4 regions of the Rhizobium sp. BK312 genome follow, and region 1 is predicted to be linked to each of the others. Evidence: riboswitches for the same ligand, from Rfam matches in the RefSeq annotation. Region 1 holds a riboswitch; each other region holds the start of a gene.
What was found. Region 1 has a riboswitch for cobalamin ahead of cobU (bifunctional adenosylcobinamide kinase/adenosylcobinamide-phosphate guanylyltransferase). Riboswitches for the same ligand answer to the same signal wherever they lie in the genome.
Positions count from the first base shown of each region.

Region 2: linked by a shared signal. The riboswitch ahead of FHT85_RS09510 (aromatic ring-hydroxylating oxygenase subunit alpha) and the one ahead of cobU (bifunctional adenosylcobinamide kinase/adenosylcobinamide-phosphate guanylyltransferase) in region 1 are both predicted to bind cobalamin.
Region 3: linked by a shared signal. The riboswitch ahead of FHT85_RS13705 (ABC transporter substrate-binding protein) and the one ahead of cobU (bifunctional adenosylcobinamide kinase/adenosylcobinamide-phosphate guanylyltransferase) in region 1 are both predicted to bind cobalamin.
Region 4: linked by a shared signal. The riboswitch ahead of nrdH (glutaredoxin-like protein NrdH) and the one ahead of cobU (bifunctional adenosylcobinamide kinase/adenosylcobinamide-phosphate guanylyltransferase) in region 1 are both predicted to bind cobalamin.

Region 1 is NZ_JACHZP010000001.1:303,542-307,417, forward strand. Features, by position in the region: gene cobN (cobaltochelatase subunit CobN) at 1-1,036, opposite strand, end outside; gene cobW (cobalamin biosynthesis protein CobW) at 1,046-2,095, opposite strand; gene cobU (bifunctional adenosylcobinamide kinase/adenosylcobinamide-phosphate guanylyltransferase) at 2,101-2,625, opposite strand; cobalamin riboswitch at 2,766-3,165, opposite strand; gene FHT85_RS01495 (chloride channel protein) at 3,346-3,876, shown strand, end outside.
Region 2 is NZ_JACHZP010000003.1:193,515-197,390, reverse strand. Features, by position in the region: gene FHT85_RS09515 (hybrid-cluster NAD(P)-dependent oxidoreductase) at 1-824, opposite strand, end outside; gene FHT85_RS09510 (aromatic ring-hydroxylating oxygenase subunit alpha) at 827-2,071, opposite strand; cobalamin riboswitch at 2,168-2,372, opposite strand; gene FHT85_RS09505 (DUF6656 family protein) at 2,722-3,339, shown strand; gene FHT85_RS09500 (L-threonylcarbamoyladenylate synthase) at 3,399-3,876, shown strand, end outside.
Region 3 is NZ_JACHZP010000004.1:311,214-315,089, forward strand. Features, by position in the region: gene FHT85_RS13695 (hypothetical protein) at 1-261, opposite strand, end outside; gene FHT85_RS13700 (GGDEF domain-containing protein) at 426-1,571, shown strand; cobalamin riboswitch at 1,653-1,909, shown strand; gene FHT85_RS13705 (ABC transporter substrate-binding protein) at 2,074-3,090, shown strand; gene FHT85_RS13710 (FecCD family ABC transporter permease) at 3,094-3,876, shown strand, end outside.
Region 4 is NZ_JACHZP010000007.1:281,797-285,672, forward strand. Features, by position in the region: gene nrdE (class 1b ribonucleoside-diphosphate reductase subunit alpha) at 1-580, opposite strand, end outside; gene nrdI (class Ib ribonucleoside-diphosphate reductase assembly flavoprotein NrdI) at 667-1,062, opposite strand; gene nrdH (glutaredoxin-like protein NrdH) at 1,074-1,295, opposite strand; cobalamin riboswitch at 1,543-1,761, opposite strand; gene FHT85_RS21165 (FUSC family protein) at 1,883-2,980, opposite strand; gene FHT85_RS21170 (DUF1269 domain-containing protein) at 3,205-3,747, opposite strand; gene FHT85_RS21175 (hypothetical protein) at 3,802-3,876, opposite strand, start outside.

The DNA of each region.
Region 1 (3,876 bases):
TTTCCAGTACCGTCGCCTGACGATCCGCGCCCGGCGCCGAAACGGCAAAGCCGGTGGCGTTGATGACCACGCCCGGTTTCAGCTCGGTAAAGACGCTTTCGAGAATGCCGACGGACACGGCGTCCTTCAGGCTATAGGCAAAGACCGGCAACGGCCGCATGCCCTCGGCAATGAGGGCCTCTATCATGGCCTCGACGGGTCTGGTTTCACCGCTCTGAACCAGCGCGCGGTAGAAAGAAACGGCAACCGTCGGGGGGTCGAATCCTGCAGGGGTCACCACCTGTTCGAAAGCGATGTCGGCGTCCGACGACTGCTTCAAAGGAGAGTCTTGCCCCTCATCCGCCCTCCGGGCACCTTCTCCCCGCAAGCGGGGCGAAGGGGGAGCCGTGGCCTCGATATGCCCCCTCTCCCCGTCAATACGGGGAGAGGGCTGGGGTGAGGGCCAAGCTCTCCATTCGATTTCGAGCCCCCTCCACTCCTCGACGCCGATCACGCCCCTGCCCGGCCACCAAATGCCGGCCTTCATCAAGGGCACGGCGGGTATCGGTTTTTCCGTGCCCGAAAGCATCGCCTCGGCGTAAGCGAGAAACGCCCGGGAATTCGCCTCCCCACCCTCGATCAGATAGGACCAGAGCGCGTTGAGATCATCGAGCGCAACGTTGGAGAATGGCGTCAGCCCGGGATCCGGCTTCGAATCCCCCGGCAACACCGCAATCAAGGCGCCCTGGCGCGCCGCGCAGGCATGCAGCGCTTCCAGAGCATAATGGAAGTAACTCGCCCCTCCCAGCGCCCGCACGATGATGAGCTTCGCATGCCGCGCTGTCCTGTCGACATAGGTATCGACGGACATCGGATGCTTGAGGCTCATCAGGCTTGCAAGCCGAAGGGAACGGTCGCCCTCACCATGCGCCGCGGCAATCGCCGCAAGCTCGGTATCGGCAGCCGACAGAAAGAGGATATCGCCGGGCGACTGCCCAAGGTCGATCGCCTCTTCGCCGTCGCTGATCGTTCCCTTCTGTGCCAGGAGGAGATGCATGGATTTCCCTTAGGCCAGCGCCTCAATCGCCTTGCGCACGATCGTCTCGTCCATCTCGTGCAGACCGATCACCACGAGCCGGGTCGCGCGGGCTTCGCCCGGTGTCCAGGCGCGATCGAAATAGGTGTCGACGCGGCTGCCGACGGCCTGCACCTGCAGGCGCATGGGTTTGCCGGGAACATCGACGAAGCCCTTGAGACGCAGCACGTCATGCTCGGCAATCACGCCCTTCAGCGCATCGACGAAGGCTGCCGGATCGGCGATCGGGCCAAGTTCGACGACGAAGCTGTCGAATTCGTCGTGGTCGTGCGGCGTGCCGTCCTCATGCTCCAGCTCGTGATGGGATTTGCGGTTGACGATATCGTCTTCCGTGCCGATTCCGAGGCCAAGCAGGATGGCGGCCGGCACATCGCCGTTCTTCGCTTCGATGATCGTCGGCTTGCGGCTGGTGCGTGAGGCAACTTCGGCGCGGACACGGCCGAGACCGTCGATATCGATCAGGTCGGTCTTGTTGAGCACGATCAGATCTGCGCAGGTCAGTTGGTCCTCAAAAAGCTCCTCGATGGGGCTTTCGTGGTCGAGCGAATCATCCTCGACGCGGGCAGCCTCGACGGCGTCGTGGTCGTCGGCGAAACGGCCGGCGGCGACGGCGGCGCTATCGACGACGGTGATGACGCCGTCGACGGTGACGTGGGTGCGGATGTCGGGCCAGTTGAAGGCAGCGACCAGCGGCTGCGGCAGAGCAAGGCCTGACGTTTCGATGACGATGTGGTCGGGGCGCGCATCTCGCTCCAGAAGCTTCGTCATGGTTGGAATAAAGTCGTCGGCCACGGTGCAGCAGATGCAGCCGTTGGTCAGCTCGATGATATCATCCTCAGTGCAGTTCTCCGCGCCGCAGCCCTTCAGCACGTCGCCGTCGACGCCGAGATCGCCGAATTCGTTGATGATCAGCGCGATCTTCTTACCGCCGGCATTCTGCAGGAGGTTGCGGATCATCGTCGTCTTGCCGGCTCCGAGGAAGCCGGTGATGACGGTGGCGGGAATCTTTTCCTGGTTCATATGCATCAACCCTTCATTTTCAGCGGCAGGCCCGCTGCGATAAAATAGACTTCGGCACTTGCCGCTGCGACCATTTGGTGCAGACGGCCGGCATGATCGCGAAATTCGCGCGCCATGCGATTTTCTGGCACGATTCCCAAGCCCACTTCGTTGGAGACGAGAACAAGCCTTGATCGCGCAGTCGGCAGAAATGCGGTCAGGGCGGCAAACTCCGCCGCCATGTCACGCTCGGCCATCATCAGATTGGTGACCCATAGCGTCAGGCAGTCGACAAGCACTGCCCGCCCCTCGGCGTCAATGGCGGCAAGCTGCCCGACAAGATCGATCGGCTCCTCATGCGTTTGCCAAAGGTCGCCGCGGTCGGCACGATGCTTCGCGATGCGCTCGCGCATCTCGTCGTCCCATGCCTGCCCTGTCGCCACATAGTGACGTTCAAGACCCGTGTCCGAAACCAGGGATTCGGCAAACCTGGATTTGCCGGAACGCGCGCCCCCAAGGACGAAGACTGCTCGGGAAGTCGAAGACGACATACGCTATGCCCGCTCCCACGCGGAAGCGAGGGTCGGCAGCACATCGCTGGAACCGGAAAACGGGCGCCGACACGCCGAAAACTCGTCTTGCGCCATGACAACCTCCGTGCTGGCAGCGGAACTGACGTTCCATAATAGGCTTTGTGCCTGGCACGCATGGCAGGTCTCCTGGCTCGCGGATAAGGCGCCGCGACGGGGGCGGACCGAAACCGGTCGCCCCCAATCGTGCACAAGCGGATCTTTCTCGCCTTCCCGGCAGTCCATCATGAAAAGGCGGACGATTCGTAGAATTGGAGGCGTCCAGCCCCGGTTGATCATGATGCCACGCCAGTGGCTTTTTCGACTTGAGCCTGTCCCGCCCCGTTCGCCCCATGCGAACCATCGATGGAATAGGTTTCAAACCGAACGAAAGACCCTGACCGCTCTACAGTCGCGGGGTCGGCTGTGATGAGAACGCCCGGATTGGGTCCGTCCCTCCACATTCCCTTTTCATCCCATGCGGCAGATCGCCGCTCGGGAACCATTCGTTATGCCGGCAATGATTAGGCTTTCACTTACGTCAAGTCAATCAAGGGCATGGATGCGACCTGCGCCGTCCCGATTGCGAAATCGGCTGAAAATTCCCATGAAACCAGCGGCTTTTTTGCCGTATTTCTTTGATGTTAGGAGTTTATAGAGGGTAAGCTCTCACATTCGAGTAAAACGTATCGTCCGTTTCCCATGCTGCAGAAATTCCAACCGCGACGCCTCGGCGTCTTCTCGGCCCTATTCGATCTCGGTCGCTTCAGGGCATTGCTGCGCCGTGGCGAATTGGGACTTGTCTTCGCCGGGGCGCTGGTAGGCATTGTATCCGGCTGTGCGGTGACGGCGATGAGCTATATCTCGCGCAAACTTCACAGCGTCATCTATGGCATAACCGACTACGAACGCTTGAGTTCGGCGGCGATGGCAATTCGGGACAAATCGGTAGTGTTCATCGCACCGATCGCAGGCGGCATCATTCTCGGCATCCTGCTCTACATATTGTCCCGCACGCGCAAAAAGCCGATGGTCGACCCGATCGAAGCCAATGCGCTGCACGGCGGTCGCATGTCGCTCACCGACAGTATCATCGTTGCCGTGCAGAACCTGATCTCGAATGGATTCGGCGCGTCTGTCGGGCTTGAAGCAGGTTACACACAGATTGCCGCCGGCATTGCCTCCAAATTCGGCTACAAGATGCAGATGCGCCGCGCGGATCTGCGCATGCTC
Region 2 (3,876 bases), on a different contig from region 1:
TCGCCGGAAGCATCGTCGGAGACTTCCGCAAGCGGTGTCGCCGCATTCGCTGGCTGGAAGCTTTCCTGATGGTAGCGTGACATGTCGAAGCCATGCGCTTCCAGCATGGAGCGCACGGCATCCATGAAGACTTCCGGGCCGCAGCAGAAAATGGTGCGATCCATGAAATCAGGCGCCAGCAGGCCGATCTTCGCCTTGTCGATGCGGCCCTTCAGCCCCGACCAGAGATCGGTGCGGCCGCAGCCTTCGACGATGAAGCCGAGATCGAGGTTCGGCATGAAGCGGGCGAGATATTCGAGCTCGGAGCGGAAGATGATGTCCGTCGGGCTGCGCGAGCAATTGACGAAAGTAATGTCAGACAATGGTGCTATGTCCGACATATACCGCGTCATCGACATCATCGGCGTGATGCCGGAGCCGGCCGAGACGAAGAGATATTTCTCGCCCGGATGACGGATGTGGCTGAAATCGCCGAGCGGGCCGAAAGCCTTGATGCGCATACCCGGCTTCAGGTTCTCGAACATCCAGCGCGTGCCGATGCTATCTTTCTGCGCCTTCACCGTCACGGCGACCGAGAAGGGCCGCGACGGCGTGGACGACAGCGTATAGGTGCGCATGACCGGCTCCGGAGCCGCCGGCAGCTCCAGCGTCACGAACTGGCCCGGCAGATAGCGGAACCAGTTGTCCTTATCGGACCCGAAGGTGAAGGTCATCACATCGGGCGCTTCGGGCGTGACTGAGAGACATTCGAGCAGATGCTGCCTGTCGCTCCAAGGCTGCATTTGGTCGAGATGGCGATGCGGAAGGGAGACGGCCATGTTCATGCTCAGGCAACCGCCGACAGCTTGGCCTGGTCGCCTTGCAGCCGGTTGATCATGAAAGTCGTGTACCATTCGACGAACTGCATGACGCCGCCTTCATGGATTTCCGAATAGGGACCGGGCTCATAGGCAGGCGAGCGGATGCCGAAGGCATTTTCCTCGACGATCCGGCGGTCCTGATCGTTGGTTTCGGTCCAGACGTGCGTCAGTTCCTCGAGATTGTAGTCGACGCCTTCGACCGCATCCTTGTGAACGAGCCACTTCGTGGTGACGGCGGTTTCCTCGGCGCTGATCGGCAGGACACGGAAGGAAATCGCGTGGTCGCCGAGCATGTGGTTCCATGTCGTCGGATAGTGGAAGAGCAGCATGGTGCCGATGCCGTTGATCGTCACGTCGGGCGAGAGCGGCCGCCTGACGGCATTCTGGCCGGACATGGTGTAGCTTTCGGCGCCTTCGATCAGCGGCATGCGGGCGGTGCGGAACTGTCCGTCAGGAGAGATCTTGAATTCGCTCGGCAGGCCTGCGGCTTCGCAGCGCGCCCAGTGCTCGGTGATGACGGGATCGCTCATCGCGCCCTGCACGCCGGTAACCGTCGGAGCTTCCGGGAAGGTGCGGCAGAGTTCGGGGTGATTGGCCGCACAGTGATAGCACTCGCGGTTGTTTTCCCAGACGAGCTTCCAGTTGCCCTTTTCGATGATCGTGCTCTGGAAGGCGACCTTGGCTTCGCTGATGCGATGCGGGGCCATGTAGGGCTCGACCGTGGCGCGAACCGGCGCGAAATCGGGAGCGTTCTGCGCGAGGCAGATGAAGATGTAGCCGCCGACACTTTCGCAGTGAACCGGCTTCAGCGAATACTGGCTCTTGTCGAAATCCTCGGCCATCTGTCGGGCAAAGAGTAGCGAGCCGTCGAGTTCGTAGGTCCATTGGTGATACGGGCAGACGAGCTTTGCCGACGATCCGCGCTCGGTCGTGCAGACGCGCGAGCCGCGGTGACGGCAGCTATTGTGGAAGGCGCGGATGACCTGATCGCGGCCACGGACGATGACGACGGGATAATCACCGATCTGGACGGTGAAGTAATTGCCCGCACGCGGCACTTCGCAATCATGGCCGATGAACAGCCAGTCGCGATAGTAGATCGTCTCCATGTCGAGCTTGAAGTATTCCGGATCAGTGTAGAAGGGTTGCTCCAGGCTGAAACCCGTCCGGTGGTTCTTCAGTTGCCGCAGAACTTTGCTGCCGATATCCATTTGCCTATCCTTGCGCAATACCGGAAGACGAGCAGAGGACATGCAAGGCCGTTGGGAACGGCCGAAAGCAATCCCCCGACCGCCCGCCGCGGTCAGTAAACCATATGTGCCCAAGGCTGGTTTCCGGGCTCTGGAGCGGCCCTGTTGCCAGGACCCCATGGCACCTTCCCAGACCAATCGGCCCAGTGGCTTTATCCGCCATGCCTCACTCCACCACCGTTGCGGGGGCAGCGCCGGATTTTGACCGGCTTCCCAATTCTCCGTCTCCCTAGCAGACGGCACCTTGAGATTGATATCATCATAGCTCTCGGCCGCGTCTGCCGCTGCGCTGCAATGCGACATCGGCTTCGAATTTGACGACAGGTGAAACCGGACGATAGGACGGTTGCATAGCGTGAGAATATTGACAGGCAATTCAATTACTTGGGCGCTTGCATCGGAGATGGTCAAAGCATCGCATATCCATTCCGCCAATGACGCTTTATCCTGATTGCGACAGGTCAGCGAATGGCCGGCAATCAGGGGAACAATTGGGCGGCAGAAAGCGCCAACGGAGCCGCTATCGGGGCGCCTTCAATCCGGCACGATCAAGCTCGGCTCAAGCTCCGTGGTTCATCATATCGCCAAAGAGTTTTATAGCGAGATCCGGCATGGCCAAACTCAGATATTTCGACGCTGGGAAGCCCGCCGAGCCCGAACCGGCGCAGCCGGTATCGACGACGGGGTACACCGAATTCCTGCGCACCGGCCGTATCAACCGCAACAGGCCGCATTGGCTGGCGGAAGAGCGGGAATACCTCACCCACGAACAGGTGGCCGAACATACGGCGCTGAAGCTCAGGGACGCCGGCGAGAAGACCCACGACCGGCTCAACAATTTCCATAGGTCCATCCGCTTCCCGAAGCTCATCTTTCATCACACGCTGAAGGACACGCCGCATCTCGGCTATTGCCACGTGACCGCGGCGCGGACGCAGTTCGCGCATTATGAGGACGTGAACTGGGCTTTCTATATCGCCAACTTCTTCGCCCGGATCGGCCAGGAAGAGAACTTCTTCGAAGACATCAGCCTCAAATATTCGCGGATGTATTTCGCCGTCGCGATCCATCCGGACAAGGACACGGAAGACAAGAAGCTGACGATCAATCGCGACGTCAGAGGCAACGGCGTGCTGTTCCACACCCACGATCCGCAGATCGCCATCCGCAATGTTCTTCTCCTCGGCGCCCGCAACGAGCAGCTCCGCGACATCATTCGCCAGCTTTGACGATTGATCCGAAAACTCGAAGAGCATAAGAAACGGCCTGAACTGCAAGCAGGCAGGCCATGGCACGACACATAGACATTCTCGAACATCCGCAAATGGCAATAGAAGTGGCGACGGCGACCCTTGCCGAGGGTCTGCCGATCGGGCTGCCGACGGAGACGGTCTACGGGCTTGCCGCCGATGCCACTAATCCCGCCGCCATTACCCGGATCTACGAGACGAAGGGCCGGCCGCGCTTCAATCCGTTGATTTGCCATATGAGCGATCTCGCCATGGCCGAGCGCTATGCGATCTTCGACCCCATCTCGCGCAAGCTCGCGGAAGCCTTCTGGCCCGGGCCGCTGACGCTGGTGCTGCCGCTCCAGCCCGATAGCGGCATTCATCCGCTGGCAACCGCCGGCCTCGACACGGTCGGCATCCGCGTGCCCCAGGGCTTTGCCGGCGAGCTGATCCGCGCCTTTGATCGGCCGCTTGCAGCACCGAGCGCCAATACCTCGGGCAAGATCAGCGCCACCAGCGCCGATCATGTGGACGACG
Region 3 (3,876 bases), on a different contig from region 1:
CAGCATCGCGGCGGACGCAATCCGGCATGCCTCGCATCCGGGTGCGTAGGCTTTCCCATGCACCTTGCCGTCGGCATCCTTGTAGGTGATGCAAAGGACGGGCAGGGAGCCATCCGGAAGCCGGTACTGGGCAAGCTCGATCGGGGATATTTCGTCCGCGGTTGCGACGATCGGTTGATGGGCGAAGCCGACGAGCAACAGCGCAACGGCGCAAAGAATGCGCGCGCTCCACTGAAATGTTCGCGAAATCGTCTTCCGCATGCTTGTCCCCACCACCGCATTCGCGGATAAGGTTTCAGTCATAGGGCAGGCCTATCACAAGCGCAATGCGTCAATTCGTGCCGCGATGCCGCCGCAGTGCCGATCGATGAGAAGCATATAAACTATTTTTAGAGATCGCATGGTATCTCGTAAGGACTTCGACCATGCCGCCGCAGCTCATCTATCGCGGCGCGTTGCGAAGACTGGGAATCGCCATGGAAGTCGAAACACATCTGATCTCGCTAATACGTGTCCTCGGCCAGGTGGCGATTATTGTCTATGCCTATTCCTGGGTCATCCGTATCGTCGAGCGCGGCGCTTTGAAATCCGTGGCCGTCGGGCTGTTGTTCGGGCTGGTCGGCATCCTGTCCATGGGCGATCCCATCCAATGGATGCCAGGTGTGATCCAGGATGGCCGGTCGATCCTCCTTGTCCTTACGCCAATCTATGGCGGCCTTTTGGGAACCATTGTCGCTGCGGCGATGATGGCGCTGTTTCGGTACATGGTGGGCGGCATGGGCGCGGTGGTCGGCGTGGCCGGCATCGTGATCGTTGCAATCGCCGGCTATGTACTCACTCTGCTGCCGCGGCAATGGACCGGCACGGGATGGCGGCGATCGGCTCTGTTCGGTCTGGCGACCTGTTCATCCATTGTGGTTGTTTTCCTTTTTCCGTGGGCGGTTGCGCGCGCCCTTCTTATCTCGGCAACACTTCCGGTAACGATCGTCAATATCCTCGGTGTCATGCTGTTGTCGGATCTCTTGCAGCGGGAGCAATATCGCATTGGCATCCAGCGCGCGCTGGAGAATGAAGCGAGCCTCGATCCGCTGACAAGGCTTCCCAACCGCCGGGTGCTGCAGCGCGAAGGCGATCGATGCAGCAAGGAAGCGGGCATGCGGCGTATCCCCTTCTCGATCATCATGCTCGATATCGATCACTTCAAGAAGATCAACGACAGCTGGGGCCATTCCTTCGGTGACACCGTTCTGGCGCGATTGGCCGACGTCATCAGGCAAACCGTGCGCAAGACCGACATTGCCGCTCGTTATGGCGGTGAGGAGATCGTCGTGCTGCTGCCCAACACCGATACGCGGGCTGCGGCTGCCGTCGCGGAGAAAATTCGCAAGGACATCGAGGACACAACCCTGATGTTCGAGCAGGAGGCCGTCCATGTCACGGTCAGCATCGGCATCGCCTGCTCCCTCGAACCGACGACGGATTTCAAACATGTGCTTGAGGCCGCCGACAAGGCGCTTTATCGCGCGAAGGCGGGCGGGAGAAATCGCGTGGAACTGGCGGAGGCCGTATAGGCTCGCCGCCTTTCCTTCTCATGGGCATGGCGTGCTCTGTCTCATTTCTATCCAAGCGTCCTTGACGGAACGGGGCAGTCCGGAATAACTGGACGTGACGGTTCCCCAAGGAAGACTCCGCGGGGATTAATAGGGAACACGGTGAGGATGACCCAAGCGGGACCTAGACCGTGGCTGCCCCCGCAACTGTAAGCGGATTGCCGATCATCCGGGAATGACCAGCCTGCTGGTTCCTTCCTGAGGCTTTGAGCCACGCCACTGCAAGCATGCTTGCGGGAAGGCCGATGATCGTCAGATATCCGCAAGCCAGGAGACCTGCCGTCGATCACGATCCAATCAGCCGGGCGGGGATGCTCGGAAAGGACAGAGAATGATTGACCTGCGCCTTCGACATTATCCGACACCTATCGGCCTTGATTGGGATCTCCGCAGCCGGCGGCCGTCTTTCTCAGCGCGATCGCGCTGACGCCGCCCCGTTTCCTTAATCCTATCGAGACCTTTCATGCGCCATTTTTTGACGACCATTGCATTTGCACTTGGGCTGACCGGTTTTGCCGGCTCCGGTTTTGCCGCCACCCAATATCCTCTCACCATCGATAATTGCGGTCAGAAGGTCACTTTTGAAAAGGCTCCGGCCAAGATCGTTTCGATCGGCCAGGGCATGACTGAAATCCTCTTTTCGCTCGGCCTTGCCGACAAGATTGCCGGAACGGCGGTCTGGGTCGGCCCGGTTCTGCCGCAATATGCCGAGGTCAACAGCAAGATCCCGCGGCTTGCCGATAACGATCCGAGCTTCGAATCCGTCGTTGGCAAGGCCCCGGATCTCGTCGCTGCCGAATTCGAATGGCATGTCGGCGCGCAGGGTTCCGTCGGCACACGCCAGCAATTTTCGGAACTCGGGATCAACACCTATGTTGCTCCGACCGATTGTGTCGCCAAGGTCAATACCGATGGCGGCGATGGTGTGCGCAAGGAGCTTTTCACGATGGATCTGGTCTATCAGGAAATCGTCGAGCTCTCGCAGATCTTCGACGTTAGGGATCGTGGCGATGCCCTGATCGCGGATCTGAAAAAGCGCGAGGCGGATGCAGTCGCTTCGATTGCCGCTGCCAAGGCCAAGGATCTTCCGATCGTGTTCTGGTTCTCCAGCAAGGAGGTCAATGGCGATGCCTATATCGCCGGCAAGAACAGCGCGCCGGCCTATATCCTGAAGACGCTCGGCGCCAGAAACGTGGTGACGACGGAAGAAGAATGGCCGATGGTCGGGTGGGAAACCATTTCGCAGGCCAACCCGGCCGTGATCGTCATAGCCACCATGGACCGCCGCCGCTATGCGGCCGACGATCCGAAGGTCAAAGTCGATTTCCTCGAAAAAGATCCAGTCACCAGCCAGCTCGACGCCGTTAAGAACAAGCATTTTGTCATGATGGATGCGCAGTCGATGAACCCGACCATCCGCACCATCGACGGCATTGAAGTATTGGCCAAGGGCATCAAGTCCTTCGGCCTGGCGCTGTAAGATATGGGTCTCGCCGCAAAACGCAGGACATGGTGGGCGCTCTTGGCGCTCGCCATGGCTGCCGTCATTCTTCTGACCTTCATGATCAGCCTCGCCGTATCGATCGGCGAGATTTCGATCCCGCTGTCGACCACAGTAAAGGCCGTTTCGAACCGGTTGTTCGGAACGAGCTTCGAACTCAGCCGGATCCATCAGGGGATCGTCTGGGACTATCGCCTGAGCCGCGCGCTCGTTGCTGCAAGCACCGGTGCGTCGCTTGCCTTGAGCGGGGTGGTCTTGCAGGCGTTGCTGCGCAATCCGCTCGCCGAACCCTTTGTGCTCGGGATTTCCGCCGGCGCCTCCACCGGGGCGGTCTGCATCATGATCCTCGGTCTTGGCTATGGCATTCTCGGCCTTTCCGGCGGCGCTTTCCTCGGCGCGGTTGCAGCCTTTCTTTTCGTCGGCCTGCTTGCCGCCGGGGTCGGCGGCACGAGCGAGCGCATCATTCTATGCGGCGTCGCCGGTTCGCAGCTTTTCAACGCGCTCACCTCCTATATCGTCACCACCTCGGCCAATGCGGAGCAGGCGAGGGGCGTCATGTTCTGGCTGCTCGGCTCCATGAGCGGCGTGCGCTGGCCGGACGTTTATCTTTCCGGGCCGGTCGCCATCATCGGCTTCGCCGTCTGCATGGCACATGTCCGCGTGCTCGATGCCTTCATCTTCGGCACGGATGCTGCCGCATCGCTTGGCATTGCGGTCAAGCGCGCCCAAGTCGTTCTGCTCGGCGTGACGGCTTTCATGACGGCA
Region 4 (3,876 bases), on a different contig from region 1:
CGCCGCGTTTCGAAAGCTGCAGAGCCGAGTTAATGGCGCGGCCAATCGATTCCATGTTGTCTTCGACACGCAGCAGGAAACACGAAACCAGCTCTCCGCGCTGCTTCTTGCCGGCATTGAGGAAGGTCGGCGTTGCCGGCTGGAACCGGCCGGAGATGATCTCGTCGACCAGATCGCGGGCAAGTTGCTCGCTGCCCTGCGCCAGCGTCAGCGCGACCATGCAGATGCGGTCTTCATAACGCTCGAGATAACGTTTTCCATCGAAGGTCTTCAGCGTGTAGCTGGTGTAGTATTTGAAGGCGCCGAGGAAAGTCGGGAAACGGAACTTCTTCGCATAGGCGTGATCGAAGAGATCGCGCACGAAATTGAAGGAATATTGATCCAGCACCTCCTGTTCGTAGTAGCCTTCCGTCACCAGGTAATCGAGCTTTTCCCTCAGGTTATGGAAGAAGACCGTGTTCTGATTGACGTGCTGGAGAAAGTACTGCTTGGCCGCCATGCGATCCTTGTCGAGCTGGATTTTTCCGTGCTCGTCATAGAGGTTCAGCATGGCGTTCAGTGCGTGATAATCCAAGGCCATTTCCGCGGCCTTGGCTGGCCGATCATTCGTGGGAGCAGAAAAAGTGCTCTGCGTTTTTTCGCCCGAATCCCGCGACAAAGAAGAGCTTAGCGTGTCCAAAATCGTTCCAATCCGTGTCTGACATTGGCGACATCCTCATCCGTGCCCAGAAGTTCGAACCGATAGAGATACGGCACCTGGCATCTGGCAGAGATGATGTCGCCGGCGATCCCATAGGTCGCGCCGAAGTTGCTGTTGCCCGCGGCGATGACTCCGCGGATGTTCGAACGGTTGCCCGCATCGTTGAGGAAGCGGATCACCTGCTTGGGCACGGCCCCCTTTCCGCCTTCGCCGCAATAGGTCGGGACGATCAGAACGTAGGGCGAGGTCGCACGAAACTCGTCGCCCGCGACAAGCGGGATACGAGCAGCCGGCAATGCGAGCTTGACAACGAAGCGATGGGTATTTTCCGATCGGCTGGAGAAATAGACGATCTCGCCCACCGCCCGGATCCTTAAGCGAGGGTGCTGATCATGTCGGGACGGAAGCCGGCCCAATGCAGTTCCCCGGCGACAACAACCGGAACCTGACGATAGCCGAGACCTTGCACCAGCTCATAGGCGGCGGCATCGGTCGATACGTCGACGATGGTGTAGTCGATGCCTTGGCGATCAAGCGCGCGGGTGGTTGCCGTGCACTGGACGCAGGCGGGTTTGCTGTAGACGGTAATGCTCATGAGGTATCCTCGTATGGATGGGCACAGAAAATCGCTCGAGCATCGGATGATGCCCGCTCGGCGGGTGAAAAGTGGAGGCAAGCCTAGCCGGCGGCCGGACGCATTTCAGCGGCCGTCATTCGCGCGGGCGACTATGAATACTCAAGAACATGGATTCACCCCGAAGTTATTCATGCGGGGTCTTCAAGGAAGCGATGACGGCGATCCTGCCGCATGAACCATCGCTCGCCAGTCGGACACCCCGCCCGTGGACGTTATTGCTCAAGGCAGGTCTCCTGGCTCGCGGGTCATAACATTCGTCCTGCCTTCCCAAGACACAAGGCCTCAGTGACGTCATCAAACGAATGCTCGCCGCTCACAGTTGCGGGGGCAGCTCCGGCTTGGCAATCATCATGCTCGCCGACCGGATTCCCATCTTAGCCTCCAATCCTTGCGAATCAGAAGAACCTCGAACACTATATATAGTATCCTCGGTTAAAATTGCGTCAACTGCTTCGACAGCCTCAATCGGATTTCCATGTTGATGGATGTCGACCATCGCACCCAACGCAGAGACTTGGGACTGGCCAAAAACAGGCTGGAGCCTTTCAATTGACGTTGCTTTCGCGGATGCGGTCGGCGAGATCGAGAAAATTCTGGCGCATGCGTCGCAATGTGAAATCGAGACCGAACAACCGGCCCGTTTCGCTAAATCCCATCGACTGGGCAGCCTCCGAAGTCTGAAGAGTGCTAAACGCGGCGTCGAAAGCCGCGTCGCCTGCCGAAAGCACATCCGGATCGATTTCACCACCGGCACGCAACGCCCGGCCGCATGTCTCCGCAAAGCGGGCCTGTGCCTCCAGCATTCCGCCTGCCTGCGGCCCGATCGCTTCGACAATCGCCGGCGGGAAAGGTGTTTCCACGATGTGGCTGAGATAGGTCATGTCGTTGCGGATGCGCCAGAGCGAACGGGGAATGGCCTCCGAAATTCCCTGTCGTGTCAGCCAGAAAGCGCGCTCGCGCTGCGCGTCGGTCAAAAGCGCTTCCGTCGCCATCAAGGACTGACGCAGGGCGATATTTGCCTCGGTGGCCGATACAGGCTCGCCCTTTTCGACCCCGACTGCAAGCCTTCGCAAGATCTGCGCCATGACATCGAGTGCCGACCCGAAGCGATCCAAAACCATAGTCCGCGAGCGCGTCGGCAGGATGAACAGGCTGGCGAGCACGCCGACGACACCGCCCAGGGTAATTTCGGCAATGCGATCGATCACGAAAATCTCGACGGGAACGGCGGCGGAATGTGTCAGCATGACGATCGCGGCCGTCAGTCCGGCATTGCGCAGACGAGGCACGCGCACCGCCGCGAAACTTGAAACGCCGACGACGCAGATCAGGGCAATGCCAATCGCAAGCGGCTCCTGCGGCGTGACGAATACCGCAACACCTCCGAGCACGGCGCCTGCGACTGTCGCAACCAGCCGGTCGAAAGCCGCTCCAGCGGTCGCGCCCACCGACGCCTGCATGACGATCAGTACCGTGAAGACGGCCCAATAGCCCTGCTGGAGATGGAGATGCTGTGAAATGGCGTAGGTGATCGTGCACGCGATCATGACCCTTAGCGCCTGCAGCGCCGCGCGTTTGGTCTGAATCAGCGATGTTTTGGGTTTTGACGGCAGCTGGCTTTGACGAATTACAGGATCGGTCATCGCGCAAGTTTTCGCCTGGAAACGTGTGCTGACAATGGCCGTCCGGGGCTTGCCCTCTCCCTGCTGCCGCTAGTGAATGACCGCATGACCTACAATGGCAGTATTTGCGCGATTAGGGAAGGCGCGCAGGCAATGGCGAGCGCGCCGTTCAATCCCTGAGCCCCGTGCTTCCCGGACGAAAGCACAGCCGCCGCCGCCGATAGGAGTAGAGATCGGATTTACGTTCAGACGGTGGCGGAAGCTTCAGGCGCCGGTGAGGTCTCGTCGACAAGCACCTGGCGCAGCCGCGCCTCCTGCTCGGGCGATAGCGAGGTGCGTAGCAATCGCGCATGTTCGCCCTTGAATTCGGCAAGCACCTTTTCCGGCTGAACCTTGCGGATCAGGAGGAAAAGCGCGGAACTCTTCGCCGGAATGGTTTCGGCCAGACGCTTCATGAGATCGTCGTCGATACCGTAATCGGCCATCGATCCGGCAAGAGCGCCGGAGCCGGCACCGATTGCGCCGCCGACGACGAGCCCAGCAAGAGGATTGAGGAAAAGCAGACCAACGAGCGAACCCCAGAGAGCGCCCGAAAGACCACCGCTTGCGGCGCCTGCCGCCGTCAGATTGACACTCTGCTTGAGACGAACCTTGCCGGATTCATCACGAACGGCGATGACGGCATCCTCCAGATCGATCAGATATTCTTTTTCGAGCTGAACGAGGCGGTTCAGGACAGCGTCCGCTTTGTCGGCATCATCGAAACCAAGCACAATAAGTTCTGACATCGAAATCCTCCGGGAGTTCCTGTTGTCGAAACGAGAAGTGAGGCGTGGAGCCCCTTAGTGAACAGCCGTGCTGACCAATCGGTAAGGATGAGTAGCATTGAACTGCGAGATCATTGCGACAGCCTGTTG